DNA from 3 places in the Streptomyces sp. NPDC055239 genome. Region 1 is predicted to be linked to each of the others. Evidence: riboswitches for the same ligand, from Rfam matches in the RefSeq annotation. Region 1 holds a riboswitch; each other region holds the start of a gene.
What was found. Region 1 has a riboswitch for cyclic di-AMP ahead of ACWFRJ_RS27940 (NlpC/P60 family protein). Riboswitches for the same ligand answer to the same signal wherever they lie in the genome.

Region 1 (9,844 bases):
CCTTCGCGTCGCCCGCGTCGGTGAGCCGGTCGATCTCGTCGGCGATGAACTGCGCCTCGTCGTGCTCGGTGTCGGCGACATAGCCGATGATGCCCGCGCCCGCGCCCGCGTTGGTCCACAGGTTCTTGGGGCGGCGGCTTTCGTTGCGCTCGATGACGGCGTTGGCCGCGGTCAGGATCGTCTGCGTGGAGCGGTAGTTCTGCTCCAGGAGGATCGTCGTCGCGTTCGGGTAGTCCTCCTCGAACTGGAGGATGTTGCGGATCGTGGCGCCGCGGAAGGCGTAGATCGACTGGTCCGCGTCACCCACGACACACAGTTCGGCGGGGTCGTCACCCTCGCCTCCGGAGGGGCCGACCAGCTCGCGCACGAGGGCGTACTGAGCGTGGTTGGTGTCCTGGTACTCGTCGACCATCACGTGCCGGAAGCGGCGGCGGTAGTGCTCGGCGACGTCCGGGAACGCGCGGAACATGTTGACCGTCGTCATGATCAGGTCGTCGAAGTCGAGGGCGTTCGCCTCGCGCAGCCGCGACTGGTACATCGCGTAGGCCTGGGCGAGGGTCTTCTCGAAGCCGTCGGCGGCCTGGCCTGCGAAGGTCTCCTCGTCGATCAGTTCGTTCTTCAGGTTCGAGATCTTGGCGCTGAAGGACTTCGGCGGGAACTTCTTCGGGTCGATGTCCAGGTCACGGCAGACCAGCGCCATCAGGCGCTTGGAGTCGGCGGCGTCGTAGATCGAGAAGGAGGAGGTGAAGCCGATGGTCTTCGATTCGCGGCGCAGTATGCGCACGCACGCGCTGTGGAAGGTCGACACCCACATCGCGTTGGCCCGCGGCCCGACGAGCGCCTCGACGCGCTCCTTCATCTCGCCGGCGGCCTTGTTCGTGAACGTGATCGCCAGGATCTGCCCCGGGTGCACGTGCCGCTCGGCCAGGAGATACGCGATGCGGTGCGTGAGGACCCGGGTCTTGCCGGAGCCCGCGCCCGCGACGATGAGCAGCGGGGAGTCCGCGTGCACGACGGCCGCGCGCTGGTTCTCGTTGAGACCGTCGAGCAGGGCCGCCGGGTCGAGCACCGGGCGCGGGGCGCCGTCGCGGTAGTGCGCGTCCCGGGGTACGGGCGCGTCGAACTTCCCGTCGAACAGATCATCCGGAACGGACTCCGGAGCACTGTCCTCGGGCGGCGGCGGGGGTTCTTCCTCCGAAGCCCGCGAGGGCTTGAGGTCCGCCAGGAAGCTGTCATCAAAGAGGCTGCTCATCGCCTCCCGAGTCTAGGCGGCCCCACTGACAACCCGCTCCGGGTTCCGGCCACGTCCACCCGCCCACGTCCACCCGCCTACGCCCCGCCCACGCCCGGTCACCCTCCGCCATGGCGCAGCGTGTCCGCGTCAAGAGCTTCGTAAAGTCACGAAAATGTATCGGGCATATCGCACATCAACCTTCACATGAGCCACACGAGTTGGCTAGCGTGCTGCGTGGGCTGCTCGTACTCCCACCGGCGAACCCCGCCGGGAACGGGTGGCCTCCGCCGAGTTCGATCTCCTCGGAGCCGGGGACCCACGATGAACTTGGGGTGAATCGGTCCCGTACGAAGTACGGGACTGTAGGGCAACCTTCCGGAACCACCCGCCCGAACCCGACAGCTAACCCGGTAGGCGGTCTACGGAAGGAGTCGCCTCCCTTGGCGTCGCACCGCAAGCCGCGGACCCGCATTGCCGGCCTACGCGTCACCCCTGCCATCGGCATCACGACGGCGGCCCTCACCTCCGTGGCCCTGCTGTCACAGAGCGCGCAGGCGGCACCGTCCGCACCGCAGAAGCCCAGCCTCGAAGAGGTCCAGAAGAAGGTCGACGACCTCTACCACCAGGCGGGCGTGGCCACACAGAAGTACAACTCGGCCAAGGAGCGCACCGACAAGCAGCGCAAGAAGGTCGACACCCTTCTCGACGACGTGGCTCAGCGCACCGACAAGCTGAACGATGCCCGCCAGGAGCTGGGCGCGTTCGCCGCGGCGCAGTACCGCACCGGCGCCGTCTCCGAGACCGCCACGATGATGCTCGCCGACGACCCGCAGGGGTACTTCGACCAGAACCATCTGTCGGACCGGCTGACCGCACGCCAGAAGAAGGCGGTCGACGACTACCAGACGAAGCAGGCCGCAGCGACGAAGCAGCGCACGAAGGCCGCCAAGAGCCTTCAGACGCTGAGCGACTCGCGGGACGACCTCAAGACGAGCAAGCGGACCGTCCAGAAGAAGCTGGGCCAGGCGCGCACGATGCTCTCGCAGCTGACGGCCGAGGAGAAGGCGCGGCTCGCGGCGATCGAGAAGAAGAAGGAAGAAGCGGCCAAGCGCAAGGCCGCCGAGCTCGCCCGCAAGCAGGAGGCCGAGGCGGAGGCCAAGCGCAAGGCGGAAGAGGCCGCGGCGAAGGAGCGCGAGAAGAACAAGGAGACCCCGGACACCGGCTCCGGTTCCGGTTCGGACGCGGGTTCGGGCTCCGGCTCCGGCGACACAGGCAGCGGGTACGCGGCGAAGGCCGCGAAGGTCATCAACTTCGCCGAGGCACAGATCGGCAAGCCGTACGTGTGGGGCGCCACGGGACCCGACTCCTACGACTGCTCCGGGCTCACCCAGGACGCGTGGAAGGCCGCGGGGATCTCCCTGCCGCGCACGACCTGGGACCAGGTCAAGGTCGGCACGACCGTGAAGACCGCCGACGCCAAGCCCGGTGACCTTGTCTTCTTCTACGACGACATCAGTCACGTAGGTATCTACATCGGCAACGGCAAGATGATCCACGCCCCGAAGCCGGGCGCGAACGTCCGCACCGAGTCGATCTACTACATGCCGATCCACAGCGTGGTGCGGCCCGCGTAACCGCCCCACGAATCACTTCGCACAAGAGAAACGGCCCTCCACGCGCGCGTGGAGGGCCGTTTCTCTGTGAGTGGGGGCGGGATCAGGTCCACAGCACCGCGATGAAGATGTTCACGACGGTCAGCAGACCGACGGCGCCGAACATCCTCTTGTCCACCTTCTCCTCGTCCCGCTTCACGTAGACCAGCGCGAGGATCACGATCAGCACGGCCATCTTGATGCCGATCTTGAGGTTGTTGACCGGGTTGTCGTCCGCCTGATTGAGACCCACCAGGACGACGCCCGTGACCAGCATCGTCAGCGCACCGTGCAGCATCGCCGGGTTGAAACGGGCCGTGCCCTCGCCCATCTGCTTCATCTGGGTGAGGAAGCCACCCAAGAGGGAGGCGATGCCGATGATGTGCAGGCCGACGAAGAGGTGGGTGAGAACGTCCATGAGCCGGAGCCTAGCCGGGGCCTTATCACCACTCCGTAGCCAGGTGGGCCCCAAGCGCCGCATCGGTCACACGCCTACGGGAAGAGCGCTCGGCCCGGCGGATCGCACAGCCACAATCGGTCACCGGCGGCACACTTCAGCCAGTTGCGCACAATCCGTCACCAACCCGTGACGGTCAGGTTTAGCGTCCTTCGTCAGGTGACCGGCTCCCCACCGCCGCTCGGATCAAGGGCGGCAGTCGGACACCACCGCCGAGAATCCGGCGGCGGCCCGCTCCCCCTGTGTGGGCCGCCGCCGGAACCTTAAAAGGAGCCCCTACGTGGCAGCGCACCGCAAGCCCAAGCAGCGCTCGCTCAGTGGCCATACGGCCCGCACAGCCGCCACCATCGCCCTCGCCGGGGCTGTTACGGCCATCGCCTTCGACGGCACAGGACACGCGGACCCCCGGCCCACCCCGGCCGCGGTGAAGTCCAAGGTCGACGCGCTCTACCGCGAGGCGGAGGTCGCCACCGAGAAGTACAACGGCGCCAAGGAGAAGGCCGAGAGCGCCGAGAAGTCCCTGGGCGAGCTGCGCGACGAAGCGGCCCGCAAGACGGAGAAGCTCAACTCGGCGCGCGAGGGCCTCGGTGCGATCGCCGCCGCGCAGTACCGCACCGGTGGCATCGACCCGGCCTTCCAGCTCGCGCTCTCCTCCGACCCCGACCAGTACCTCGAGCGTGCCGCGCTCGCCGACCGGGCGGACAGCCGCCAGGCCGCGGCCGTCACAGGTGTGCGGAAGCAGCTCCGGGAGATGGACCAGCTGCGCAGCGAGGCCGACGCCAAACTCGTGGACCTCAAGTCCCGTCAGGCGGAGCTGAAGAAGAACAAGAAGACCGTCACCGGAAAGCTCGACGCGGCCAAGCGGCTCCTGTCGCAGCTCACCGCCGCGCAGCGCGCGAAGCTCACGGGCGACGGCGACAGGGCCTCCCGCGCCGCGGGTCGTGACGGCTCCCTGGGCGTCCCGGCCAAGGCCCCCAACTCCCGTGCCTCAGCGGCTGTCTCGTACGCCTACAAGGCGCTCGGCAGCCCGTACGTATGGGGCGCCACCGGCCCCAACGCCTTCGACTGCTCGGGCCTTACCCAGGCCGCCTACCGGTCCGCGGGGGTCGCCCTGCCGCGCACGACGTACGCGCAGATCAATGAGGGCCAACGGGTCCCGCGCTCTCAACTCCGGCCCGGAGACCTGGTCTTCTTCTACCAGGGCATCAGCCACGTCGGGATCTACGTGGGCAACGGCCAGATGATCCACGCCCCGAACCCGAGCGCACCGGTACGCCTCGCCCCGATCAACCAGATGCCGTTCGCGGGGGCCGCGCGGGTGGCGTGAGGGTTCCGGATGGGGGCGGGGCCGCACGGGTGGCCCGAAGGGCCGCGCGGGCCGCGGGTACTGTCAGGGCCATGCCCCGCCGTACGCTGCCGCCGCCTCCGCCGCCCGCCTATCTGCGCACCTGGCCGGACCGGGACGCGCTGCTGCACGACCGCGGCACGGCGCTCGAAGAGCTGCGCAGGCGGAGCCTGGGTGTGCACCGGATCCTGCTGCTCTGGCTGCTCGCGCTCGGCTGCGTCATCGGCTGGGCGCTTCTGACGGTACCGATCGAGATGATCGAGGATCATGATCCGATGGCCTTCGTCCTGGGCCCGCTCTGCGCGGTCCTGGGCCTCGGGGCCGTCGTTCCCTCGGTGATCGGCGTCGTCGTCGGTATCCGCAGCGACCGCAAGGCCCGCGAACTCACCGAAAGCTGGCTGGCACTGGACAGCCACCCGGCATCCGACTCCGCTCTCCGCTCCCCCGCCCTCAGCCTCTGCTGGCTCCTCTCGTCCCTCCTCGTGTGCGCGGTCGGCCTGTGGGCGTCCTTCGCGGCCGCCGCCTACGCCGAACCGGGACGCGACTCGTACAGCGACGTCGTGCTCGGCATGGGCACGGGCCTCATCCTGTGGCTGACGGGCCTCATCGGCATCACCAAGGCGGTGGGCCACTACCGCTGGGCGATACGGAAGCTGGGCCCCGCCTCAGCCGCGAACGACGCGCACCGCTGAGCCAGGCCGGACCGTCGCCGAAAGCGGGGCCGGCCCGACCATCAGACCAGCCGACGCGCCGTCGCCCACCGCGTCAGCTCGTGCCGGTTGGACAGCTGGAGCTTCCTCAGTACCGCCGACACATGCGACTCCACCGTCTTCACGGAGATGAAGAGCTGCTTGGCGATCTCCTTGTACGCGTACCCGCGCGCGATGAGCCGCAGCACCTCGCGCTCGCGCTGGGTGAGACGGTCCAGGTCCTCGTCGACCGGCGGCGCGTCGGTCGACGCGAAGGCGTCGAGGACGAAACCGGCGAGGCGCGGCGAGAAAACCGCGTCGCCGTCCTGCACACGGAAGATGGAGTCGACCAGGTCGGTGCCGGTGATCGTCTTGGTGACATAGCCGCGGGCACCGCCACGGATGACCCCGATGACGTCCTCCGCGGCGTCCGAGACGGAGAGCGCGAGGAACCGCACAGGGCTCTCGGCATCGGACATCAACGGAGCGCAGCGGCGCAGCACTTCCACCCCGCCGCCGCCCGGAAGGTGCACGTCCAGGAGCACGACCTCGGGGCGTGTCGTCGTGATGACCGTGACCGCCTGGTCGACGTCCGCGGCCTCGCCGACGACCTCGACCCCGGTGATCGCGGTCCTGCCGATCTCCGCCTGGACGCCTGTACGGAACATCCGGTGGTCGTCGACGAGGACGACGCGCGCATGGCGACCCTCCTGGTCACCGCCGACACCGGCACCGGCACCGGCACCGGCCGCATCGGCCGACGGCTCGGCCGCACCCTCTGATCCGCCCCTGGGCCCCACGGGCTCGCTCGCGTCGCTCATGTCGTCGCCGTCCTCTCCATCTCCAGCTCGACTTCCGTGCCGCCCCCCGGCACCGCGCGCAGCCGCGCCGTGCCGCCGTTGCGCTGCATACGGCCGATGATCGATTCTCGTACGCCCATGCGGTCGTCCGGCACGGAATCCAGATCGAAGCCGGGGCCACGGTCCCGGACGGACACGAACACCGTCTGCCCGTCGACTTCGGCGAAGACCTGCACCGCACCGCCGTCGCCACCGTACTTGGCGGCGTTCACCATTGCTTCCCGTGCGGCCTGCGTCTGCGCCGTCAGGCGGTCGTCGAGCGGGCAGTCGCCGACTATGACGACCTCGATGGGGACGCCGTGCTTGTCCTCCACCTCCGCGGCGTCACGCCGGACCGCTTCAGCGAGAGTGTCGGGCTCGTCCGCCTCGTCCTTGCCCGTGCCCTCGGGTTTGTAGAGCCATTGGCGCAGATCGCGCTCCTGGGCGCGGGCCAGGCGGCGCACCTCTGAGGCATTCTCGGCGTTGCGCTGGATCAGGGTCAGGGTGTGCAGGACCGAGTCGTGCACATGGGCGGCGACCTCCGCCCGCTCCTGGGCGCGGATACGCATCAACCGCTCCTCGGAGAGGTCCTGCATCATGCGCACGAGATAGGGGCCGGCGAGCAGCGCGACGCCGACGAGCACGGCGAGCGCGGCCTGCAGCACGGAGCTGAGGTGCGAGGTGGAGCCCTGCAGCACGACGATGCCGGTGACACCGGCACCCACGAGCAGCACTCCGGCCCCCGCGCGGGCGATGGTCAGGGTGCGCCTGCGGCGGCCGACGGCCATCCAGCGGGCCCGGCGGGCGTTGTCGGCCTGCCGCCAGACCAGCGCGACACCGGCGCCGACGAGCAGGGTCGGCCAGAGGTAGGCCTTGGTCGAGCTGCCCAGGTCCACATTGCCGACGAAGACCATGGCGACGATGACCATCGCGAGCAGCGCGACGAGCTGGCCCCTGTCCGGCTTGCGGGCCACGAGTCTGCGGCGCCCGTCGGGCGCCGTCTCGCTGGTGACGGCGGAAGGCGGCCGCTGGGCGTCGACCCCGCCGACGCCCAGCGGCACGAAGAACCAGAACGCCGCGTACAGCAGCGCGCCGAGCCCGTCAGCCATGAACAGACCCGCGAAGATCAGCCGCACCCAGACGACGGGCAGCCCGAGATGACCGGCGAGGCCGCGCGCGACACCGCCGAGCCAACGGCCGTCACCGCTGCGATAGAGCTTTCGCAGCGGCCGCTCGTCTTCGATGGATACTGCTGCGGCTTCCGGCATGCCTCCGATATTCACACGCGTACGCGTACGCGGGCATCAGGGTCGACCCCCGAGACGTCCCTGATCTCCGCCCCGGACGGCGGTGACGTGGCGGTCGGGGCAGGGACGTGTCAGGGGCGATCTCAGGGTTCGTCCAGGGTTGTCCCGGCTGCCGCGGCGGCCTCCTGCCCGTCACCATGGACACATGACAGACGAGCAGCCCGCCGGGACGGGCCCGCAGACCGCGCCCGATCCCCTGACCGCCACGGCGCAGGAGCCGGGCGGGCCGCTGATCGTGCGGGCCTTCCGCCGCGATCGGCGGCACAAAAGGCTGGGCGGTGTGTGCGCGGGGCTCGGTCAGCACTGCGACATGGATCCGGTGATCTTCCGGATCGGGTTCGCGCTCATCTCCGTCACCAGCGGGCTCGGCCTTGTCTTCTACGGCTTCGCGTGGCTGTTCGTCCCCTTCGAGGACGAGGAGGAGAACGAGGCGCGCAGGCTCCTCTCCGGCCGGGTGGACGGCCAGGCCCTGACGGCCGTGCTCTTCGCGCTCGTCGGCTGCGGCGTCTTCCTCTCTTTGCTGAACAACGGCGGGGCGCTCGCCTTCGCCGCCGTCCTCGCGCTGCTCCTCGCCGGCGCGGGGTACTGGTCGCAGCAGCGCGGTACGACCGATCCCGACCCGGTGGCGGCCCAGGCCGTGGCGGATGCTCCGCCGGAGGCGAAGGCACCGCCGGTGGCCGGTGCCCCTTCGTGGTGGCGGGACCCGATCATCAAGGACGGCACGCACGACGGGATCTCGGGCTATTTCTGGGGGCCCGAGGGAGTGGCCGTCCAGTATCAGCCCGACCCCCCGCACGGACGGATACGGCAGCGGGAGCCCGAGACGGCCCCCTCGCCCAAGCCGCGCGGCCCGCGCTGGATCGGCGGCCTCGTCTTCCTGGGAGCGCTGCTTGCCGGCGGCCTCGGTACCGCCCTCACCTGGGAGGAGCAGTCGCTCAGCACCAGCCTGCAGACCGGCCTGGCCCTCGCCCTCGCCGTGTTCGGCATCGGCATCGCGCTGAGCGCCTTCCTCGGGCGTACCGGCGTGGGCTCGATCGTGCTCGCGGTGATCACGGCCGGGCTGCTCGCGGGCGCCGCCGCACTGCCCAAGGACATCACCACCAGCTGGGGGGAGACGGAGTGGCGACCGACCTCGGTGGAACAGGTCAAACCCCGGTACGAACTGGGGACGGGCCTCGGCACACTCGACCTGACCCGCGCAGGCCCCGGCAAGGGCCGGAGCTTGAGTACCAGTGCCGAGATGGGAGCGGGGCAGCTCAAGGTGATCCTGCCGAAGGACAGCACGGTGAAGCTGGACATCGAAGTGGACATCGGTGACATCCAGTTGCCGGGCGACCGCGAGGGAGACGTGGACATCGCTCCGGGCAAGGGGAAGTCGGTGACGCTGACCCCGACCGCGGGCAGCAAGAACGGCGGCACGCTCGAGATGCACGTCGAGGTTGGCATCGGACAGGTGGAGGTGACCCGTGCTACGTCATGAGTTCCATCCCGGCAAGCTGGTCCTTGGCCTTTTCCTGCTGATGGCGGCCATCGCCTACGCGGGCGACGCGGGCGGCATCTGGGACACACCGTGGTTCATGGCATTCCCGCTCCTCCTTGCGGGCCTGCTGCTCGGAGGCGCGGCGGCAGCCGTGTCCTACGGCATACGCGGCCGGTCCACGGCCCGCACGGCGGACCGCATACCGGATCGCACGAAGGACCGCACGACGGACCGCTCGGCCGACGACTCCACGGACGCCTAGCCCACTGCGGCCCGCCCCAGCCCGAGCCGAGACCGACCCGAGCCAAGTCCGACCCAAGCCTCAGTCGAGCCCCGACGCGTATCTGCGCCGGTCCGTGATCATCGCGTCGACCGAGAAGACGGACGCCCCGGCGAGGATCAGCGGCAGCCAGGCCATCAGGTAGGCCAGGTCGTTGCCGTAGTAGTAGGGCTCGGTGGACCAGCTCACGGTCAGCCAGAGGCTGAGCGAGATCAGTGCACCGCCGAGCGCGGCGATCCGGGCGAACAGACCGACGAGGGTGCCGATGCCGACGGCCAGTTCGCCGAAGGCGATGGCGTAGCCGAAGCCGACGGGGTTTTTGAGGGAGAGGTCGACGAGGGCCGGAAAGGCGGAGATGTTGCGGACGCCTTGCATCATCTCGCCGATGGACCCCGCGCCACTGGCCGACATGAAGGCGCTGTCCGTGAGCTTGTCCAGACCCGCGTAGATGAAGGTGACACCGAGGAAGATCCGGAGCGGTAGCAGGGCATACCGGGAAGCGCTCTCCCGCCAGCCGCTGCTTCTGACGTAGCTGGTGTGGCTGTCGGTACGCATGCCGTG
Region 2 (9,844 bases), on a different contig from region 1:
ACGAACGGCAGGTTGGCGACCAGGCCCATGGCCAGCGTCGCGAGGGCGATGGCGATGATGACGGCGGTCGTCGCGGCGCCGTGCGGCACACCGGCGGAGGCCAGCTGGCCGGGGACCACGACGACGGCGTAGGCGGCGGCCATGAACATCGAGGCGCCTGCCACGAGTTCCGTGCGGTGACTGCTGCCGCGATCGCGGACGCCGAAGTGCCGCTCGACGCGCGAGACGGGCGGCGGGGTGGCGGCGTCGGTCTGCTCGCCGGGCGGCGGAGCGGTGGTGGGCATGGGGACCTCGGCGGGGTGAGGGGCGGGCACGCGGTTGCCGGCGCGGTCGGAGTGCGGGCGCGGAGGAGGGAACCCGGCTTGGCCCGGTCTCTGCAACCGGTCTCTGAAACCGGTTGCAGAGACCGGTTGCGGGTATCATGGCACGGCATCAGGCGAAAGTGAACACGGGCCTCGGACGGATCTTCGATCCTTGCCGGGCACATGAGCATGAGGCAGGGGACGGCATTGGCGACGCTCTTGGACGTGGCGCGTGCGGCGGGGGTGTCCAAGGCCACCGCATCGCGGGCACTGCAGCGCCCCGAACTGGTCGCCGAGAGCACGCGGCTTCGCGTCCGGGAGGCGGCCGACCGGCTCGGCTTCCATCCCAATGCCGCCGCTCGCGCGCTGACCACGGGCCGTACAGGCCTGATCGGCCTGATCGTGCCGACGCTCTCCAACCCGTTCTTCGCGCCTCTGGTGATGGGCGCACAGCAGGCGGCGGAGGAGACCGAGAGCCATCTGCTGATCGCGGTATCGGAGTATCACGCGCAGCGTGAGGCCGCGCTCGCCGACCGGCTCTCCGAGCAGGCCGACGGCCTGATCATGGTGACGCCGGTCGGCACGGACGCCGCGCTGCGGGAGCGGTTCCGCCGGCGCCCGCTGGTGCTCGTCGACCGCCAGGTGGGCCGATTGCCCGCCGTGGTGGCCGACACCGCCACGGGCCTGACCGAACTCCTCGACCACCTGCTGGCACAGGGCCACCGCGACATCGCCTACGTCTCCGGCCCCGCGGATTCCTGGGCAGACCAACAGCGACGTACCGCTCTCACGGCACAAGCGTCGGCGGCAGGCGCCCGTGTCCACGTCCTGGGGCCCCTGCCGCCCACGTTCGACGCCGGGATCGAGGCCTCACGAGCGCTGCCCGCCGACGCCACGGCCGTCCTCGCCTACAACAGCTATCTGGCGCTCGGGCTGCTGCACGGCCTGGGCGTGGCCGGACGACACGTACCCCAGGACGTGAGTCTGGCCGCAGCCGACGACCTCAGTACGCTCAGCGCCACCACGCCCCCGGTGACCGCGCTCGACGTACCGCTCCGAGAAGTCGGGGCGCTTGCCGTCACCCGCCTCCACGAGCTGCTCGAAGGCCACCGGCGCACGGTCGTCTCGCGCCTGCCGGCCGCTCCCGTACTGCGCGCGTCGACGGCTCCGCCGCGCGGCCTGTAGAGCCGCCCTGGAGGGATCCGGACCGGCTCAGGGGTTCGCTCCGGCGTACGCGGTCACGTCCTCCACCGATGCGTTGCCGCCGCAGATCACCAGGCCGAGCCTGGTCGCCTCGCCGGTCTTGGCAAGGACACGGCGGGCGGCCGGGAGGAGACAGCCCGCCGCCGGTTCCGCCCATACCCTGGCGTGCTCGGCCAGCTCGAGGACGCCCGCGTAGGCCTCCGCCTCGGGCACGACCAGTACCTCATCGACCAGGTCACGCACCATGGTGTAGGTCAGCGGGGACACGGTGGGCGCGCTCAGCGTGCTGATGCGTGAATCCACATCCACGTGAACCGGTCCACCGCAGGCCAGCGCCCGGGACATCGCGTCGGCCCCGGTGGTCTCCACACCCCACACGCGCACGTCCGGCCGACGTGCCCGCAGCGCCGCAGCCACACCGGCGATCAGACCACCGCCACCGATGGAGACCAGGACATCCGTCAATTCACCGGCGTCGGCGGCGAGTTCGAGTCCCACTGTGCCCTGCCCCGCGATGACCACCGGGTCCGCGAACGGGTGCAGCAGGGTGAGCCCGTCCGCCTCAAGGCGGTCCATCGTCGCGAAGGCCTCGGCCATGGTGGCGGTCAGCCGTACGTCGGCTCCGGCGGCCCGGGCAGCCTGCACCGAGCGTGCCGGTGCGGTGCGCGGCATCACCACGGTGGCGTGCACACCCAGCGCGGCCGACATCTCCGCCACGGCGACACCATGGTTGCCGCCGGACACCGCGACCACGCCGGCCGCGCGTTGCTCACCGGTCATCGCAAGGAGCTTCGCGACGGCTCCCCGCGCCTTGAACGAACCAGTGCGCTGCAGCAGCTCGAGCTTGACCGTGACCGGTGCCCCCAGCAGCGCCGTCAACCCCGGGCTGTGCAGCGTGGGAGTGCGCACCACGTGCCCGGCGATCCGCTCCGCCGCGCTCTCCACGTCCTCAACACCGACCATGGCGCCCCTCCAAGATGTCTCGCACGCCGTATCCGTCTGCACAACACGCCGTATCCGTCTGCACAATACGTGGCTGATCCCGGGCACAGGCAGTCGTTCGGATCACCTCAGCCCAGAGGCAACTGGCCCAACACGCGGCCGCTGAGTCACGTCGCGCGGAAGTACACGTCGCCGGAGAAGGCGATGCGACTGGCGCCGTGCGGGAGCCGGGCCGACCGGTGATTCTCGGGCAACTGTTGCGCACGTCGTGCAAGGTGTCGTTCTCGGTGCGGCACTCCTTGCTCTCCGGCAGGCAGTACAGGCTGATGACGGTGAGGCCGGTGGGGTGCAGTGTCGCTCCGCGCGCCGCATCCAGACGTACGCCGTTGCAGTAGCCGCCGCGGCCATCGCCGGATTCGTCGACGTCGTCTGGGGCGGCCGGATTCCCTGCCGCCCCGCCGCCTGCCGACGAAGAATCGAACGCCCAGAGTTTCACCGACTCCTGTGTGGCAACACGGACCACATGGCTCAAGAGAGAAGACCCTCTGATGACAGCGCCGGGAACACCCGGCACAGCGCAAAGGCAACAGCCGCCAAGGGGCGGTCCGCTGCGAGGACAGGAGCGCGCGAAGTGGACACCACTGCACAGAAGGCAAAGCAGGAATCGACTGAGGCCGCAGGAAAGGCGAAGGATTCGGCCGCAGAGGCCGCCGACGCCGCCGGTTCCGGCGCGCACTCGTTCGGTCTCGCGACCCAGCGCGCGAAGCAAGCGGCAGCCGCGGGCATCGAAAGCGGCAGCAAGACCGTGGTGTCGGCCACCGGCAAGGTCGCTTCAACGGCAGTCACCGGCTGGACCTTGGTGAAGAACCGCAAGGCCATAGCCACGGGCGCTGCCGCCGGCCTGGTAAGTGTGGCCGGTGTTGCCTTCACCGCCGGACGCCGCACAGCTAAGACCCGGGGCGGACCCCTGACCCGGCTGACCCATGGCCGCATCTGACATCCGCCGCACAAACCCGACCCCAGGCGGCAGGGCGGGGAGAAGACTTCACCTCTTCTCCCCGCCCTGCCGCCTGCAGGCGCATGAGCACACAGACCAGTCACGGCTGTCGTGCGCCGCCCGCACTTCGTTCACCACATGTCTGATTCGAACTCTTCCAGCATCACGCTCCACTCGGACTCCCCGTGGTCGAGGGGGAGTTGATCGAAGGCGTTCACGGCGTCCCGGAAACGAGTGGCAACGGCGTCTCGGTCGTCGCCGTTCTTCCAGGCGTCTTGCAATGTGCGCAGTTCAGTGAGGCAGAAGGCGAACGATTCCACGTCGCGGTGCAACAGGACACTGTCGTCGTCCTCATCGAGACCGACGTCGGCACGAGCCTTGAAGAGACGGTTGCCGGGCAGGCCGACACCGCTCAGGAAATTGGCCGTGTCCGTTTCAAAAGGTGTGTAGGGCGGCTGAGGACAGTAGACGACGCCGTCCAGTCCGTGCAGGCGCACGAGTCGCTCTGTGGTTTCCGGCAGTACTTGGGGAACGAATACCCGGATCTGCACAGCCACCCCTGTAGTCCGAACCTGCACCGTCCCCTTCTGGCGGCGCCGCACGAGATCCTGCAGCACCGCGATCGCGTCTATGTCCTTCACCTCGGTTCGCTCCTGCAGCCGGGCGGCTCCCTGGTTTCCCCTCCCCCGGGCGGGAGTTGCGGGAATTGCCCCCAGGGTGCTCTCTCGGCTCGTCTGAAATTCATGATGCGCAGCACTCGAGAGGGAATTGACATGCCGTCATACCCGAGGCTGCGGAACGAGATCGGGGTTTTACACCCTTCGGACACAGAACGGAAAGCCGCCGAGGGCTGGTCCTGCGGGCGCCGATAGGACCGAGTCCGCCGACACATTTCCTACGCACGGATGCAGAGAAAAAGAAGCCCCTCCCTCCGAAGGGGCGCAGCGCGCGGCCCGGGAACGGAGAAACCCGTTGGCGCGAACCCCTGCCGACCCTCGGGCCGCCGGGGGTGATCTGCCGAGTACAGGCAAGGCGCACGACCGCGTCGACAGCTGTGCTATTTGCCTGTTTTGATGCGAATCAGAGCTTACTTTATGCCCGATTTTGCGGATTAATATAACATTTAGCGCCACCAAGGCCATGCGCCAATCAGTGTCTGTTTTGCGTGCCGTTCATCCCGAATGGAGCGATCTCGTGCGCCCTCAGGCCGTGTTTCAAGTGCATCCCCCTCAGTGAATTGAGTCACGCTTCTGGCCGCAACGTCTCTGGGTACCGCTGGGCGTACTTCCGTTGCGCGCTAGGAAATTTGGGCTTTTTGATCAATGAGTTCGAGGTGTTCTGTTCACCGAGGGGCAGGCCCTCGCGCATTGCCTATGCGAATTCGTGTCTTGTTCCTTCCGGTATTCCTCGCCTAACGTCACCCTCAATCCGGACGGAACGCCGAATCCTGCCGCTGTCCGGAAACCCATCCCACTCACTTACGCACGGCAGGAGCGGGGGACCCAGGTAAGCCGCCGATCCGGATTCCGGAACGGCTCAGGGGTGAAGTCGCATTCACAGTGCGGCCGGACATCTCCCGTCCGAACCCGACAGCTCACCTCGCAGGCGCCGGAGAGGAAATCGTCATGCCTGCAAAGGGAAAGCACCGCCGCCCCAAGTCCAGCGCGCTCACCCGGAACATCGCCGCCGCAGGCACGGGCGGCGCCGTGCTCATCCTCCCGGTGCTCGGCGCGACCACCGCAGCCGCAGCGCCGGCCGGCGCCCCCGCCAAGCCCGCCGCGGCCCCCAAGGCGTACGTCGTCACCGCTGGCGACTCCCTCGCCAAGATCGCCCGCGAGCACTCCCTGAGCGGCGGCTGGAAGAAGCTGTACGAGGACAACCGCAGCACTCTCGGCGACAACCCCAAGATGATCCACCCCGGTCTCAAGCTCAGCCTCGGCGAAGATGCCCCCGCTCAGCGGGCAGACCGCTCCGAGCGCACGGACACCCTCACCGCCGAGCCCGCCGCGGCCCCGGCGAAGAAGACGTACACCGACGACCTCGACGGCTGGATCAGGGAGTCGCTCGACGTACTGGCCCAGCACGGCATCCCCGGCACGTACGAGGGCATCCACCGCAACATCATGCGCGAGTCCTCCGGCAACCCTCAGATCACCAACGACTGGGACTCGAACGCCGCCGCCGGGACGCCCTCCAAGGGGCTCCTACAGGTCATCGACCCCACATTCGCCGCGTACCACGTACCCGGCACCTCCACGGACAGCTTCGACCCCGTCGCCAACATCACCGCCGCCTGCAACTACGCGGCCGACCGCTACGGCTCGATCGACAACGTGAACGGCCCCTACTAGACCGTCCCTGGACCGTCCGGTGGCTGTCACAGCCCCGCCTTCAGGAACCCCAGGTCCCGCAGGCACTCGGCCGACTCGACGATCGTCGTCGCGGCGGGACGCGGCTGCCAGCCGAGTTCCTCGCGGGCCCGGTCGTTGTGGATGACCGGCCGCGGGAGAGCCTCACCTGGAGCCTCCCGTTCGGGAGCCCGCGCGGCGAGCGGGCCGAGCCGGTCGCGCAGGACGTCGGCCAGCTCGACGAAGCTCAGCGTCGGGCCGTCGGCGACGGCCAAGAACCGCCGACCCGCTGCCTGGGGCGCGGCCATCGCGCGCAGATGCAGGTCCGCCACATCGCGTACGTCAACGATGCCGAAGCGGGCTCGGGGAGCGACGCTCATCGTTCCGTCGAGCATCGCCTTGACCAGTTGCATGGAGGAGCCGAGCGCGGCCGTCAGGGTCGGACCGAAGATGCCCGTCGGGTTGACCACGACAAGTTCGGTGTCGCCGCCGTCGCGCTCCATCAGGTCCCACGCGGCGCGCTCGGCGATCGCCTTCGAACGGGGATAGGGGGCCAGGCCCGGCGTGTCGGGGTCGGTCCAATCGGCCTCGGTGAACTCGGCTCCGGGCTTGGGCGTGTAGCCGATCGCCGCGAACGACGAGGTGAGCACGGTGCGCCGGACACCCGCTGCGCGTGCCGCGCGCAGCACACGCAGCGTGCCCTCGCGGGCCGGTACGATCAGCTCGTCGGGGTCGTCGGGCTGAGCGATCGGGATCGGCGAGGCCACATGGTGGACCTCTTCGCAGCCGGCCAGCGCGGCGGCCCACCCGTCGTCGGCCATCAGGTGCGCCGCGACGATCTCCAGGCCCGCGTCGTCGGCGCCGCCCCGGCGCACCGCCGCCCGCAGCTCCTGCGCACGGGCGAGCGAGCGCACCGTCGTCCGTACCTCCTTCCCGGACCGCAGCAACGCGGCGACGAGCTGGCTTCCGAGATATCCGGAACCGCCGGTGACCAGGACCGTGCTCATCGCGCCACCTCCAGTCGCTGTGCCGCCACGAGGCAACGTCGTGTCGCCTCGGCCTCCGCTTCGGCGTCGCCGCGTTCGCGGGCGTCCCACAGAGCGGCCTTCTCCCGCAGATAGGCGAGCCGGGCGTGCTGGGCGGCGATCTGCCTCGACGCGGTCGGCGTGGCGCAGCAGCAGATCGCGCTGCTCGGTCGCAGCGGACCGGCCGCGGGTCCTGTTGCTCTGGTAAGTGCGCATGTCCTCGATGCTCATGCCGACCGCGCGCAGGCAGGCAAGCGCCTGGAGCTCATCGAGGTCCCGCTCGTGGTAGCGCCGGTGGCCGCTGCTCTCGTCGCGGTCGACCGGGCCGATCAGTCCGATGTCCTCGTAGTAGCGCAGTGTCGGCTCGCTCAGCCCGCTGCGCCGGGCGACGTCCTGGATGGCGAAAGCTGTCATGCGGGGAGCAGACCATACTTCAAGCGCTTGAGGGCAAATGCGCGGAATGCGTCTTCTGCGGATCACTCCGGTGGGACGTGCCGCGGTTCGGCGGCGGATACCTCGTCGGCCTCGGAGCGAACATGTACCTCGCCGAGAGGGCTCCGCGTCCGGCGAAGGTGTGTCGTTGCCTGCGGCGATCGGGACGCCGATCCGGCTGGGGTCAAGGTCCGCCGGGTTACGAGTCTGTCCCAGCCGGGCGGCGGCCGCGAGCAGGCGCGCAACGGTGGCGGGAACCGCCTCTACGGCCGGCCGGTGACGTGCACCGGCGCTGTGCGGCGTGCTGTGCCAGGGCCCCTGAATCCCCTGCCGTACAGCGCCTGCGGCGGGGCACGGCAGGGGCGTGGGAGTGGGCGGTTGTGGGGCGGGGTTGACCGATCGTGATGCATGTAGTGCCTGGAGGTGCTTGTAACAGGGGCGTATTAGGCGGTGATTGATCGGAACGGGATGCCCGGCGGGGCGGGTCCTGGTGGTCAGAACTGCTTGCTCGTAGCGAGCACCGTCAGCACCCCATCCGATTCTGAGGAAGAAACGATGCGCGTTCACAAGCTCACCTTCGCCGCCCTCGCTGTTGCCGCGAGTCTCTCGCTCACGGCCTGCAACGACGATGACGTCACGGGACAGGGCGACCCGTCGCCCGCATCCAGTACGTCTTCGTCGAGCGGCGGTTCGGAGCAGAACGGCGGTTCGGGCTCGGGCGATTCGGAGCAGGACGGCGGCAACGACTCCGCCGGGAAGAACTCGGGCGGGCAGGGCACGGACGCCGGGACCGGCTCGGACGAGAACGGCACAGCAGCCGGCAAGTGCCGTACCGACGATCTGGACATCACCGCATCGGACAGCACCATCGACGGCGACGCCGAGGGCTCCGTCGCGGTGGAGATGAAGAACGGCAGCGGCCGGGGCTGCGTGCTGTCCGGGTTCGCGGGCCTCGATCTGAAGACCAGCGAGGGGGATCTGTCCGCCGAGCGCACCGGCGAGCCGGCCGACCGGATGACCCTTCAGGACGGGAAGTCGACGTACTTCAACGTCAGCTACCCGATGAACGATTCGGGCGGCTCCGGCGTGAAGGTCACGAGTCTTGTGGTGACCCCGCCCGGCGAGACGAAGTCGTTCACCCTGGAGTGGCCCGGCGCCGCCACGCTGCCCGTCACCGACGGCGCCGGGTCCCCGGTGAAGGTCGGCCCGATCGGCAGCGCCGGTCAGGGCGGCTCCTCCTGATCAACAGCCGGGTGGATCCGCGCTGCCGGAGCCGACGACGGAACGTGTCGAGGTCGGTGCCGCGGTCGGCGAGAAGGCGGCCGGTATCCGCTGCGGCCTGGTGGTGCAACCCGCCGGTGCGATCGCGTCCCCGCGCCGGCCTGCCCGGCCGACCGGCGGTCTGATCACTCAGCGGGCCACTGCACAACTCGCTGCGCTACGAGGCACCCGTCGCGCACCTGCCGATGCGCTACGCCGTCCAGGACATCGCCCTGGCACAAGGACCGGTGATCCGCCAGGGCGAGGCCATCCTCGCCTCCTACGCGGCAGCAGGCCGCCACCCGGCCTCCACGGCCCGAGCGCCGGTTCCTTCGACCTGACCGGGCCGACAAAAGCCATCTCGCCTTCGGCCGAGGCGTCCACGCCTGCCTCGGCGTCCTCGCTGCGCCCCGCGGAGTCATTCATCTCCAACGGACACCGGGAACTGCCGGTCGTCCTTGGTCCAGAACACTGAGAACTGCCCTGCCCCAGCACTAGACGAACTTGATGCTCCATCAGAGGGTGGAGAACACCCGCCGGAACAGGTCCAGGGCCTCATCCGCCCAGCCCAAGATACCCAGGGCCGAGCCCAGATTTCCCGGCGGATGGTTGACCAGTGTGTCGTGGCGGATGAGCCGGCCGAAGTCCACGAGCACCGGGTCCTGCCGAGGGGTGCTCGCGTCGGGGCGGAAGAACTGGACGCCCGCCAGCCGCATCACGTTGATCACCTCCTGGGCGAGAATCCCGTATCCGACCGTCGTGGGGTGCACACCGTCGAGCGAGAACAGGCCGCCGTCCGCGCGCCGTCCGCCCTTGCTGGCGAGGAAGTGCGAGTTCGGCGTCGGCGACAGCGCCTGCAGTGCCGGCGGCAACGGATAGGGCCGCCACCAGTCCGGACGCGCCAGGGGGTCCTCGATGTAGCGGCGCGATGCGAGACGGTCCATCAGGCCGCAGGTCTCAAGGAGGTACCAGTCCTTCCCTTCGGTCCTGGCAGCGCGGACCGTTTCGGTGATCGCGTAGTTGTACGCGTCGATCGCGTCATCCACCTGCCGCGCCTGCTCCGCGGTGATGCTCGGGTCCCTGCCCACGTCGAAGTCCTGGTCGCTGATCCACGGACGGGTGTAGTAGGGGAAGTACCGCGAACCGGGCTGGACCTTGACCGCCACACCGCGTGCGATCGGCGCGATGGTCACGTGCGGAACCGTGCACCAGATGACGTGGCGTGCCTTGATGTCGGCGACTTCCGCGGCCACTTTGCGCAGTTCGGACGTGAAGTGCCTGGGCCGCCAGACCGTGAAGCGGCGCTTGGCGTCCAGGTCGTCGAAGCCGGGGTCC
Region 3 (9,844 bases), on a different contig from region 1:
TACGCGAACCCTGTGGCGAGGGCGGGTGGCAGCAGGCGCGGGTGGACCGGGTCGGCGAGCTGATGGCGGTCCTGGGGGAGGGGGCCGCGGAGAGGGACGGTGGGGCGTGGTGTCCGGATCAGTACAACAACCCGGACAATCCGGCGGCTTACGGCGGCCTCGCCGCTGAACTCGTCGAGCAGCTCGGCCAGTTCGACGTGCTCGTCTGCGCGGTCGGGACCGGCGGGCACTCGGGCGGGATCGCGCGGGCCCTGCGGGGCGGGGCCCTGCCGGGTCTCGATCTTGTGGGCGTGGACAGCGTCGCCTCCACGATCTTCGGGCTCGCTGCGGGGCCCCGGCTCATGCGGGGGCTCGGCTCGTCCATCCATCCGGGGAACGTCGACCACGACGCCTTCGACGAGGTCCACTGGGTCGGTCCTGCCGAAGCCGTGCACGCGGCCCGGCGGCTCGCGGCCCGGCAGTTCGCCACCGGGGGCTGGAGCGTGGGGGCGGTGGCGCTCGTGGCCGGCTGGCTGGCCCGGACCCGGCCGCGCGGGACACGGATCGCCGCGGTCTTCCCCGACGGGCCGCAGCGGTACTTCGACACGGTGTTCAGCGATGAGTTCTGCGCGGGGCACGGCCTGTTGGGGGGTGGTGCGGTGCCGTCCGCCCCGCAGGAGGTGGCGGGTCCTGGGGAGCAGGTGACCGGATGGTCGCGGTGGTGTCCGCGGCGGCGGTCCCGGTGCGCGCCGGTGAACGGGCCGGTGAGCGGGCCGGTGAGCGGGCCTGAAATCGGACCTGAAATCGGGCTCGAAATGGAGACGGGTGGCGTCCAGTGAGTGACGTCTGGCGCCGGGCGCGTGCGTTCGATCCGGCCGTACAGCTCCTCTTCGTCAACCAGTTCACCATCAACCTCGGCTTCTACATGCTGATGCCCTACCTGGCGGCGCATCTGTCGGGCGGCCTCGGGCTCGCCGCCTGGGCCGTCGGCCTGGTGCTCGGCGTACGCAACCTCTCCCAGCAGGGCATGTTCCTGGTCGGCGGCGCACTGGCCGACCGCTTCGGCTACAAGCCCCTGATCGTCGCGGGCTGCGCCCTGCGCACCATCGGCTTCGGCGCGCTCGCCTTCGCACAGACGCTGCCCGTCCTGATCGCCGCGTCGGTGGCGACCGGCCTCGCGGGGGCGCTTTTCAATCCGGCGGTACGGGCGTACGTCGCCGCCGATGCCGGGAACGAGGAGCGGCGCATCGAGGCGTTCGCCCTGTTCAACGTCTTCTACCAGGGCGGAATCCTGCTCGGCCCGCTCGTCGGGCTCGCGCTCACGGGGATCGACTTCCGGGTGACGTGCGCGGTCGCGGCGGCGCTGTTCGCCGTGCTGTCGGCGGTGCAGGTGCTGCGGCTTCCCGTACGGCACCGGGCTGCCGCCGAGGAGCAGCAGGGGCAGGAGAGAGGGCAGTGGCGGGTGGTGCTCGGCAACCGGTCCTTCTGGCTCTTCTCGCTCGCCATGACCGGGTCGTACGTCCTGTCCTTCCAGGTCTATCTCGCGCTTCCCCTGGAGGTGGAGCGCCTTGTGGGGGACGGCACCGGGGGGACCGTCGCGACGAGTGCGCTGTTCGTGGTCTCGGGGCTCGTCGCCCTAGTCGGACAGCTGCGGATCACGGACCTGTGCCGACGCACGTGGACGCGGGAGCAGTGTCTGGTCGCCGGGCTCGGGCTGCTCGGGGCGTCGTTCCTGCCGCCCGCGCTCGGCGGATCGGGGTACGTCGGGGTCGCGGGGCTCCTTGTGTGCGCGGCGGGGCTCGCGGGGGCGACGGCCGTGCTCTACCCGTTCGAGATGGAGACGGTCGTCGCGCTGTCCGGCGACCGGTGGGTGGCCACGCACTACGGCCTCTACAACACGGTGTGCGGCATCGGCATCACCGCGGGGAACCTCGCGACCGGCGCCCTCCTGGGCGCCACCCGGTCCGCGCCCGCCGTGCTGTGGCTCGGCCTCGCGGCCCTGGGCGCCATCTGCGCGCTCGCCCTGCGCGGCCTCTCCCGGACGGGGCGCCTCGCCCCGCAGCCGGTCGGTACGCCCTAGGGGCCTCTGGCCGGCGCTAACCCGGTCGGCCCACACCGGTCGCCCCGCGCCGTCGCTCCGGGAACCCTGGACGAGCGCGGTCATGGATCTGGTCCTGGCCGCGGGATTCGGCAGGAGAAGACCGGTGGGGCAGCGAGGAGGAAGCGGCGGCCAGGGGGAGGGGGTGACGGGCATGGGGCAGGGAGAGGGTGCGAGTGCGGGCGAGGGCGCGGGCAAGCGTGAGGGCGCCGGCAAGCGTGCGGGCGGCAAGTCCGCGAGCCGGGGTCCCGGCAGTCGAGGCCCTGGCAGCAGACGCCTTGGCAGTCGAGGTCCCGGCAAGCGGCCGCGCGGGGCTCACAGCAAGAGCCCCACTGTCAGGCACGAGCGGGCGTTCGTACGGGCGCTTCCGCTGCTGCTCATCGTCGTAGGCATCGTCTACGACATCTCGACCCCGCCCCAGTTCACCGCCGCGCCCCTCTTCGCGGCCGCCCCGCTCGTCGCCGCCCCCTTCTACTCGCTGCTCAGCACCACCCTCATCGGCGCCGGTACCTCCGTCGCCGTGCTCGGCCTGCACTTCAAGACCAACACCGGCACCGACGTCGACGCCATCACCGAGGTGTTCACCGTGGTGACCGTCGCCGTGCTCGCCGTCCTCATCAACCGCGTCGTGCGCCGCGGCGACGAACAGCTCGCCTCCGCCCGTTCCATCGCAGAGGCCGCCCAGCGCGCCGTACTGCCGCAGCCGGATCCCCGGATCGGCGGGCTCGACGTCGCGGCGCGGTACGAGGCAGCGGAGGCCGACGCGTTCATCGGGGGTGATCTGTACGCCGTTCAGGACACCCCGCACGGCGTACGCGTCATCGTCGGCGACGTACGAGGAAAGGGCATGGGAGCGGTGGCGGCCGTCGCCGTCGTCATCGGGGCGTTCCGGGAGGCCGCCGAGCAGGAGGCCACGCTGGAGGCGGTGGCGCAGCGCCTCGAGCGTGCCCTCGCGCGTGAGGGCACGCGGCGCGACGGGCTCGACGACTTCGAGGGGTTCACCACCGCCATCCTCGCGGAGATCCCGCACAGCGACGGTCTCGTACGCCTCATCAATCGTGGGCACCCGGGACCGCTGCTCCTGCGCGGCGACGGGCGGCTGTGCGTCCTGTCCGCGACCGAGCCCGCGCTGCCGCTCGGGATGGGCGAACTGGGTGCCTGGCCGGATCGCGCGGACGAGACGGAGTTCCCGCCGGGGGCGATGCTCCTGCTCCACACCGACGGGCTCTCCGAGGCGCGTGACAGCCGGGGCGAGTTCTACGATCCCGCCGCCCGGCTCGGCGGCCGGATCTTCCCGGGACCCAATGGTCCGGACGCGCTCCTCGCCACGCTCACCGAGGAAGTGCGGCGGCACACCGGGGGCGGCACGACCGACGACATGGCGCTGCTCGTGGTGCGGCGGCCGTTGGTGACGGGTGACGCCACGTCTCGTACGGAGATCGATGTCACGGGCCGTGACTGAAGGACACCACTCCGCATAACAACTGACGCACTGTCAAGGAGATGTGAAGCTCCGGTGTGTGAAGAAGTGGGGTCAACTCGACCCGTTCCAGCCCTCCGTGTCCCGGTAAGTACCGGCCAGATCCGTTAACGATCAACTGGAACAGCTTGGAATACGACCCTGCTGTCTATTAACGTTCGATAACGCAGCGCGGTCGTCCCAACCGACACTCGAGTCGGCTCCGCGCGCACGCGCCTAATCCCGCAAGGGAGCCGGGGAACCACCAATTGGGGTGAATCGGTCATCTGTGCATCCGTGCCAGATGCTCGTAGGAGACCTTCCTGCTCCGAACCCGTCAGCTAACCCGGTAGGCGAGAAGGAAGGAAAGGAGTGCGCCCCGGTGGCGTCCAACCGCCCTGCCCCCCAAGGCACTTATGTACCGAATGACGACGATTTCGGCGGGTACGACGACAATTCCTGGGAGGAATGGAATCCCACCGAGGAGTCCGTCCGCCCGGTCCGCGGCAGGCACCGCGTCCACAAGCGGGGCGGTGGCGGGCTCGCCCGCAGCTCCACGGTTCTCGGTGTAGGCGTCATCGCCGCCGTCGGCGCGGGCGGCATCGCCACCGCGCAGGGCGGCAAGCCCCCGGTCTCCATAGAGATGCCGGACCTCTCGGCCGTCACGGACTCGCTGCCGGAGGCCAAGTCGCTCCCGGGCGTGGGGTCTTTGATATCCGACGGCTCCGATTCCTCCGACTCCGCCGCCGCGGAGAGCGGCGTCGCGGTGGCCGCCGCGCCGCTGAGCGCCGCCGGTCTCAGCACCGCCGACGCCGAGCAGGGCAGCACGGACGCGGGCGAGGCGCTGCGGGCCCGCATCATGGAGCAGGCCGAGAACCAGCAGGACCAGGCGGACGCCGCGGTCCAGAAGGCGGCCGAAGAAGCCGCCGTCAAGCAGGCAGCCGCACAGGCCGCCGCCAAGCAGACCGCGGCCGAGAAGAAGATCGCCGCCGAGAAGGCCGCCGCGAAGAAGAAGGCCGAGGCGGAGGCCAAGAAGAAGGCAGAGGCGGAGCGCCTTGCCAAGCTCGCGAAGAGCTACACACTGCCCGTCGGCTCGTACACGCTCACCGGCACCTTCGGTCAGCCCGGCTCCATGTGGTCCTCCGGGTACCACACGGGCCTGGACTTCGCGGCTCCGACGGGTACGCCGATCAAGGCCATCCACTCCGGCACCATCAAGGAGGCCGGCTGGGCGGGGGCGTACGGCTACCGCACGGTCCTGGAGCTCGACGACGGCACCGAGCTGTGGTTCTGCCACCAGTCGTCGATGAGCGTCAGCGTCGGCCAGAAGGTCACCACCGGCGAGGTCATCGGCCGTGTCGGCGCGACCGGCAACGTGACGGGGGCCCACCTCCACCTGGAGGTCCACCCGGGCGGCGACTCGACCGGCGTCGACCCGGCGGCTTGGCTGCGCGGCAAGGGCCAGTCGCTCTGACCGCCGCTCTGCAGCAGCCTCTCTGAAGCAGCATCTGAACTCCGGCGGTCCTGGCGACAACCCCCCGACGTCAGGGCTGCCGGTTCGGCACGCCCACTTTCCGAGTTATGCGCATGAGTTGTGCGGAATGCTGCGGTCCGTATGGGCGTTGAGTTCCGTATGACTTCTCTCCGCAAGCTCGGCTCGTCCGACCTCGACGTCTTCCCGCTCGCCCTGGGCGGCAACGTCTTCGGCTGGACGGCCGACGAGGCGCAGTCCTTCTCCGTGCTCGACGCCTACACCGCCGCCGGCGGCAACTTCATCGACACCGCCGACGTCTACTCGGCCTGGGTGCCCGGCAACAAGGGCGGCGAGTCCGAGCACGTCATCGGCAACTGGCTCGCCGCGCGCGGCAACCGTTCCGACGTCGTCCTCGCCACGAAGGTCGGCGCCCACCCCGATTACAAGGGTCTCTCCGCCAACACCATCAAGTCCGGTGCCGAGGAGTCGCTGCGCCGCCTGCGCACGGACTACATCGACCTCTTCTACACGCACTACGACGACCCGACCGTCTCCGTCGAGGAGATCATCGGCGCGCTCGACGACCTGGTGACGTCCGGCAATGTCCGCGCCATCGCCGCGTCCAACGTGACCGCCGAGCGGCTCCAGGAGTTCCTCGACTTCTCCGACCGCGAGGGCCTCGCGCGCTACTCGGCGCTGCAGCCGCACTACAACCTCGTCTCGCGCGACACGTACGAGGGCTCGCTCGAGCAGGTCGCATCGCGCTCCGGCCTGGCCGCCGTCCCGTACTACGCGCTCGCCTCCGGCTTCCTGACCGGCAAGTACCGCCCGGGCACGCAGGTCGACAGCGCGCGGGCCGAGGGCGCGGGCAAGCACCTGGAGACCGAGCGTGGCCGACGGGTGCTCGCCGCGCTCGACGAGGTCGCGCAGGCCCGCGGCGCCGAGATCGCGACCGTGGCCCTGGCGTGGCTCGCGGCTCAGCCGACGGTGGCGGCGCCGATCGCGTCGGCCCGTACGGTCGAGCAGCTGCCCGCGCTGCTCGCGGTGGGGGAGCTCGAACTGACGGAGTCCGAGGTGGCGACGCTCACGGCGGCTTCCGCCTAGCCCCGGTAGGGGTTGTACGCGGGGTAGGGCATCGCGGGCCGGGCGGCGTACGGATATCCGTAGGGGTTCTGCTGCTGCGGATAGGGCTGTTGGTAGGGCTGCGGGTACCCGTACGGCGGCGGCATCGGTACGAGTACCGGTGCTGTCGCGCGCGCCGCGTAGGCGAGTGCGGGCCGTGCCGCCTCGCGGCGCTCCCACAGCGCGTGCAGCAGTTCCCGCTCCCGTACGACGAAGTCGGAGCCCGCGCGGCCCTTGCGCCCCCGGTGCCGCAGGAGCGCGAGGGAGGTCGCGTACGTCTCGTACTGGGCGACCGTGCGCGCCGCGGCCTTGCCCTGCGTGTACGAGGCGTAGTCGCGGGCGAGCGTGCGGGCGCGCATCGTGCCCAGGGCGTACGGCTCCGGCGCGGTGAGCCAGCCCGCGAGCGCGTACGCGGGCAGTTCCGCGCGCACGATGCGCAGGCCGCGCTGCCTGGTCCAGATCACCAGCCAGGTGAGCAGGCCGAACGACGGCAGCATGAAGAGCGCGTACACGGCGAAGAAGCCGTAGTCCCCGAAGCTCGCCGAGCCGTTCCACAGGGCGTGCAGGCTCATCGCCAGGAGCAGTCCGCCGACGGGGAGCAGGACGCGGCGCCAGTTCTGCCGGTCGGTGCTGAGCGCGGCGATGCCGAAGCCGATGCCGGTGAGCACGGTGAAGAGCGGGTGGGCGAAGGGCGACATGACGACGCGTACGAAGAAGGTCGCCGCCGTCACGGACGCGAGCCCGGTCCCGCCGTTGAGCTGGTCGGTGCCGAAGGCGCTGCCGAGATAGAGGATGTTCTCGGTGAACGCGAAGCCGGTGGCGGTCACTCCGGCGATCACCACGCCGTCGACGATGCCGGTGAAATCGCGTCTGCGGAAGAGGAAGACGAGCAGGACGGCCGCGGCTTTCGCGCTCTCCTCGACGATCGGCGCTATGACCGTCGCGCCGAGGTTGTCCGCGCCGGTGGGGTCGGCCGTGGCGGTGGCTATCCAGCGGGTGGCGAAGCTGTTGGCGACGATCGCTATGAGGGCCGCGGCGCAGGCGCCCCAGGCGAAGGCGAAGATCAGGTTCCGCCAGGGTCCCGGCTGGACCCGTTGCAGCCAGCGGAAGGCGGTCACCAGGAGCGGCACGGGCAGCGTCGCGAGGCCGAGCCCGACGAGGAAGCCCTGGGTGCCGGTCTGTTCCCGGACCAGGGCCAGGATCACGAGGCCGGACAGGGCGAGCAGTGTGACCAGGGCGGCCGCGCGTATCGCCCGCCGCTGCCACCAGCGCGCGTGCCGCAGCCCGGCGGGCCCCGTGGGGGGCATCGGGGGCTGCGGGTACGGAGAACTGGTGGCCACGCGTTGACCCTAACGAGGGACGGGGGTGGGCCGCGACGGTGTCTCAGGCCTCGTGGCCGATATCTCCGGTATCTCGGGCCTACTGGCCGGATGCACGGCGGAACAGCAGGTCGTGGACCACATGTCCCTTGTCCAGGCCCTGGCCCTCGAAGCGGGTGAGGGGGCGGAAGGAGGGGCGTGGCGCGTAGCCGCCGTCGGCCTGGGTGTTCTCGAAGGCGGGGTGCGCGGTGAGCACCTCAAGCATCCGCTCGGCGTACGGCTCCCAGTCGGTCGCGCAGTGCAGCACGGCGCCGGGCTTCAGGCGGGGCGCGGCGAGGTCGAGGAAGTCGGGCTGGATGATGCGGCGCTTGTGGTGGCGGGCCTTGGGCCAGGGGTCGGGGAAGTAGACGCGGAGGCCGGTGAGGGAGGCGGGCGGGAGCATTTCGCGGAGCAGGATGACGGCGTCGCCGTTCGCGACGCGGATGTTGTCCAGGCCGTTCCGCTCGGCGAGGCCGAGGAGGTTTCCCTGGCCCGGGGTGTGCACGTCGACCGCGAGGATGCCGGTGGCCGGATCGTCGGCCGCCATCTGGGCGGTGGCCTCACCCATGCCGAACCCGATCTCGAGTACGACGGGTCGCTCGCCGCCGAACAGCTCGGCGAGGTCGAGGGTGCGCTGCCCGTCGATGTCCAGGCCCCACTTGGGCCACAGCCGCTGTAGCGCGTCCGCTTGGCCTGCGGTGACGCGGCTCCTGCGGGGCTGGAAGCTGCGGATCCGGCGCTCGAAGTGGGACCCGGCGGGGTCGGGCGCGGGGCCCTGCGGGAACCGGGGCTCGCCCTTCGGGCGGGGGGCGTGGGGGTGCTTGGGGGTGGCGTTCGACTCAGACACAGTGGGGGGATTTTATCTTCCCCAACCCCACCCCTTCCCGAGAACCCGCTCGGCGCGGGGGCCATGTGCCTTGTACGTGCCGTCATCACCGGCTTCGCCGAGTTCGTCCTCAATCGCCGGACGGGCTAAAAGGGGAGCCCCTACAGCAACGCCAGCACCCGCCGGGCGACCTCACGCCCGATCGGCAGCGAAGCCGTCGCCGCAGGCGAAGGCGCGTTCAGCACATGCACAGCCCGCGCCCCCTCCCGGATGAGGAAGTCGTCGACCAGCGTCCCGTCCCGCAGGACGGCCTGCGCCCGCACCCCCGCAGCCACCGGCACAAGATCGTCAGAGGTCACCGCAGGCAGCAGCCTCCGCACCGCGGTGGTGAACGCCCCCTTGGAAAGGGAGCGCCGAAGCTCCCCCGCCCCGTACCGCCAGTGCCGCCCGGCCATCCGCCAGGCCCCCGGCCAGCCCAGCGTCCCCGCGAGCTCCAGAGGCCGCACCACACCCCAGTCGTACCCCTCGCGGGCCAGCGCCGGGACCGCGTTGGGCCCGACGTGGACCCCGCCCCCGATGCCCCGCGTCAGATGCACCCCCAGGAAGGGGAAGGCCGGGTCCGGCACCGGATACACCAGGCCCCGCACCAGCTCGGGCCTTGCCAGATCGAAGTACTCCCCCCGGAAGGGCACGATCCGCATCCCGGGGTCGTCACCGGCGAGCATCGCCACGCGGTCGCAGTGCAGGCCAGCGCAGTTGACGAGGACCTTCCCCCGCACCACCGAGCCGTCGGCCGTGCGAACGGCGACACCGAGCGTCTCGCGCCGGTCGATGCGGACGACGTCCGCCCCGTACCGGACATCCGCCCCCGAGGCGTCCGCGAGCACCTGGGCCACCGAGCCGTAGTCACAGATCCCCGTCGAACCGACCTGGATGGCGGCGAGCCCCCGCACCTCGGGTTCGTACTCCGAGATCTGCGCGGGGCCGAGCTCCCGCACCGGAATGCCGTTCTCCCTGCCGCGCTGGACGAGTCCGTGCAGGCGGGGCAGCTCGGAGCGCTCCGTGGCGACGATCAGCTTGCCGGTGACCTCGTGCGCGATGCCGTACTCCGCGCAGAACTTGACCATTTCGGCGGCGCCACGCACCGCGTACCGCGCCTTCAGGGAGCCGGGGCGGTAATAGATCCCGCTGTGGATCACCCCGCTGTTGCGTCCCGTCTGGTGCCGGGCGGGGCCCGCCTCCTTCTCCAGGACGGTGACCCGTGTCCCCGGCGCGGCGCGCGTGATGGCATACGCCGTCGACAGACCGACGATCCCGCCGCCGATCACCAGCACATCACAGTCGTACGTCACGGCCCGGACCATCCCGCATCACCTCCCACCCCGATAGTGCACTGCGCCACTGACAACGCCCCCAAACCCGGCGAGGACCGCAGGGTTACAGGGCGCGGAAATGCTGTTGCCGTTTCGGCGGCGCATGGCGGTCTATGTGGGTGCATGCGGGACATCTCGGGCGGCCCTCGATCATG

Region 2: another riboswitch for cyclic di-AMP. It lies ahead of ACWFRJ_RS33990 (LysM peptidoglycan-binding domain-containing protein); the one in region 1 lies ahead of ACWFRJ_RS27940 (NlpC/P60 family protein).
Region 3: another riboswitch for cyclic di-AMP. It lies ahead of ACWFRJ_RS36100 (M23 family metallopeptidase); the one in region 1 lies ahead of ACWFRJ_RS27940 (NlpC/P60 family protein).

Annotation. Positions count from the first base shown of each region.
Region 1 is NZ_JBSGRD010000009.1:320,854-330,697, reverse strand. It holds gene ACWFRJ_RS27945 (ATP-dependent DNA helicase) at 1-1,252, opposite strand, end outside; cyclic di-AMP (ydaO/yuaA leader) riboswitch at 1,510-1,666, shown strand; gene ACWFRJ_RS27940 (NlpC/P60 family protein) at 1,675-2,868, shown strand; gene ACWFRJ_RS27935 (hypothetical protein) at 2,951-3,304, opposite strand; gene ACWFRJ_RS27930 (NlpC/P60 family protein) at 3,624-4,670, shown strand; gene ACWFRJ_RS27925 (hypothetical protein) at 4,742-5,380, shown strand; gene ACWFRJ_RS27920 (LuxR C-terminal-related transcriptional regulator) at 5,422-6,198, opposite strand; gene ACWFRJ_RS27915 (PspC domain-containing protein) at 6,195-7,484, opposite strand; gene ACWFRJ_RS27910 (PspC domain-containing protein) at 7,669-9,003, shown strand; gene ACWFRJ_RS27905 (hypothetical protein) at 8,990-9,265, shown strand; gene ACWFRJ_RS27900 (DoxX family protein) at 9,326-9,844, opposite strand, start outside.
Region 2 is NZ_JBSGRD010000013.1:141,859-151,702, forward strand. It holds gene ACWFRJ_RS33965 (NCS2 family permease) at 1-284, opposite strand, end outside; gene ACWFRJ_RS33970 (LacI family DNA-binding transcriptional regulator) at 486-1,487, shown strand; gene ACWFRJ_RS33975 (threonine/serine dehydratase) at 1,515-2,468, opposite strand; gene ACWFRJ_RS33980 (hypothetical protein) at 3,079-3,444, shown strand; gene ACWFRJ_RS33985 (hypothetical protein) at 3,576-4,085, opposite strand; cyclic di-AMP (ydaO/yuaA leader) riboswitch at 4,910-5,067, shown strand; gene ACWFRJ_RS33990 (LysM peptidoglycan-binding domain-containing protein) at 5,070-5,795, shown strand; gene ACWFRJ_RS33995 (NAD-dependent epimerase/dehydratase family protein) at 5,822-7,231, opposite strand; gene ACWFRJ_RS34000 (DUF4232 domain-containing protein) at 7,805-8,491, shown strand; gene ACWFRJ_RS34005 (hypothetical protein) at 8,716-8,850, shown strand; gene ACWFRJ_RS34010 (hypothetical protein) at 9,025-9,844, opposite strand, start outside.
Region 3 is NZ_JBSGRD010000014.1:269,641-279,484, forward strand. It holds gene ACWFRJ_RS36085 (PLP-dependent cysteine synthase family protein) at 1-818, shown strand, start outside; gene ACWFRJ_RS36090 (MFS transporter) at 815-2,059, shown strand; gene ACWFRJ_RS36095 (PP2C family protein-serine/threonine phosphatase) at 2,232-3,539, shown strand; cyclic di-AMP (ydaO/yuaA leader) riboswitch at 3,761-3,907, shown strand; gene ACWFRJ_RS36100 (M23 family metallopeptidase) at 3,919-5,010, shown strand; gene ACWFRJ_RS36105 (aldo/keto reductase) at 5,170-6,114, shown strand; gene ACWFRJ_RS36110 (PrsW family intramembrane metalloprotease) at 6,111-7,472, opposite strand; gene trmB (tRNA (guanosine(46)-N7)-methyltransferase TrmB) at 7,552-8,337, opposite strand; gene lhgO (L-2-hydroxyglutarate oxidase) at 8,478-9,680, opposite strand.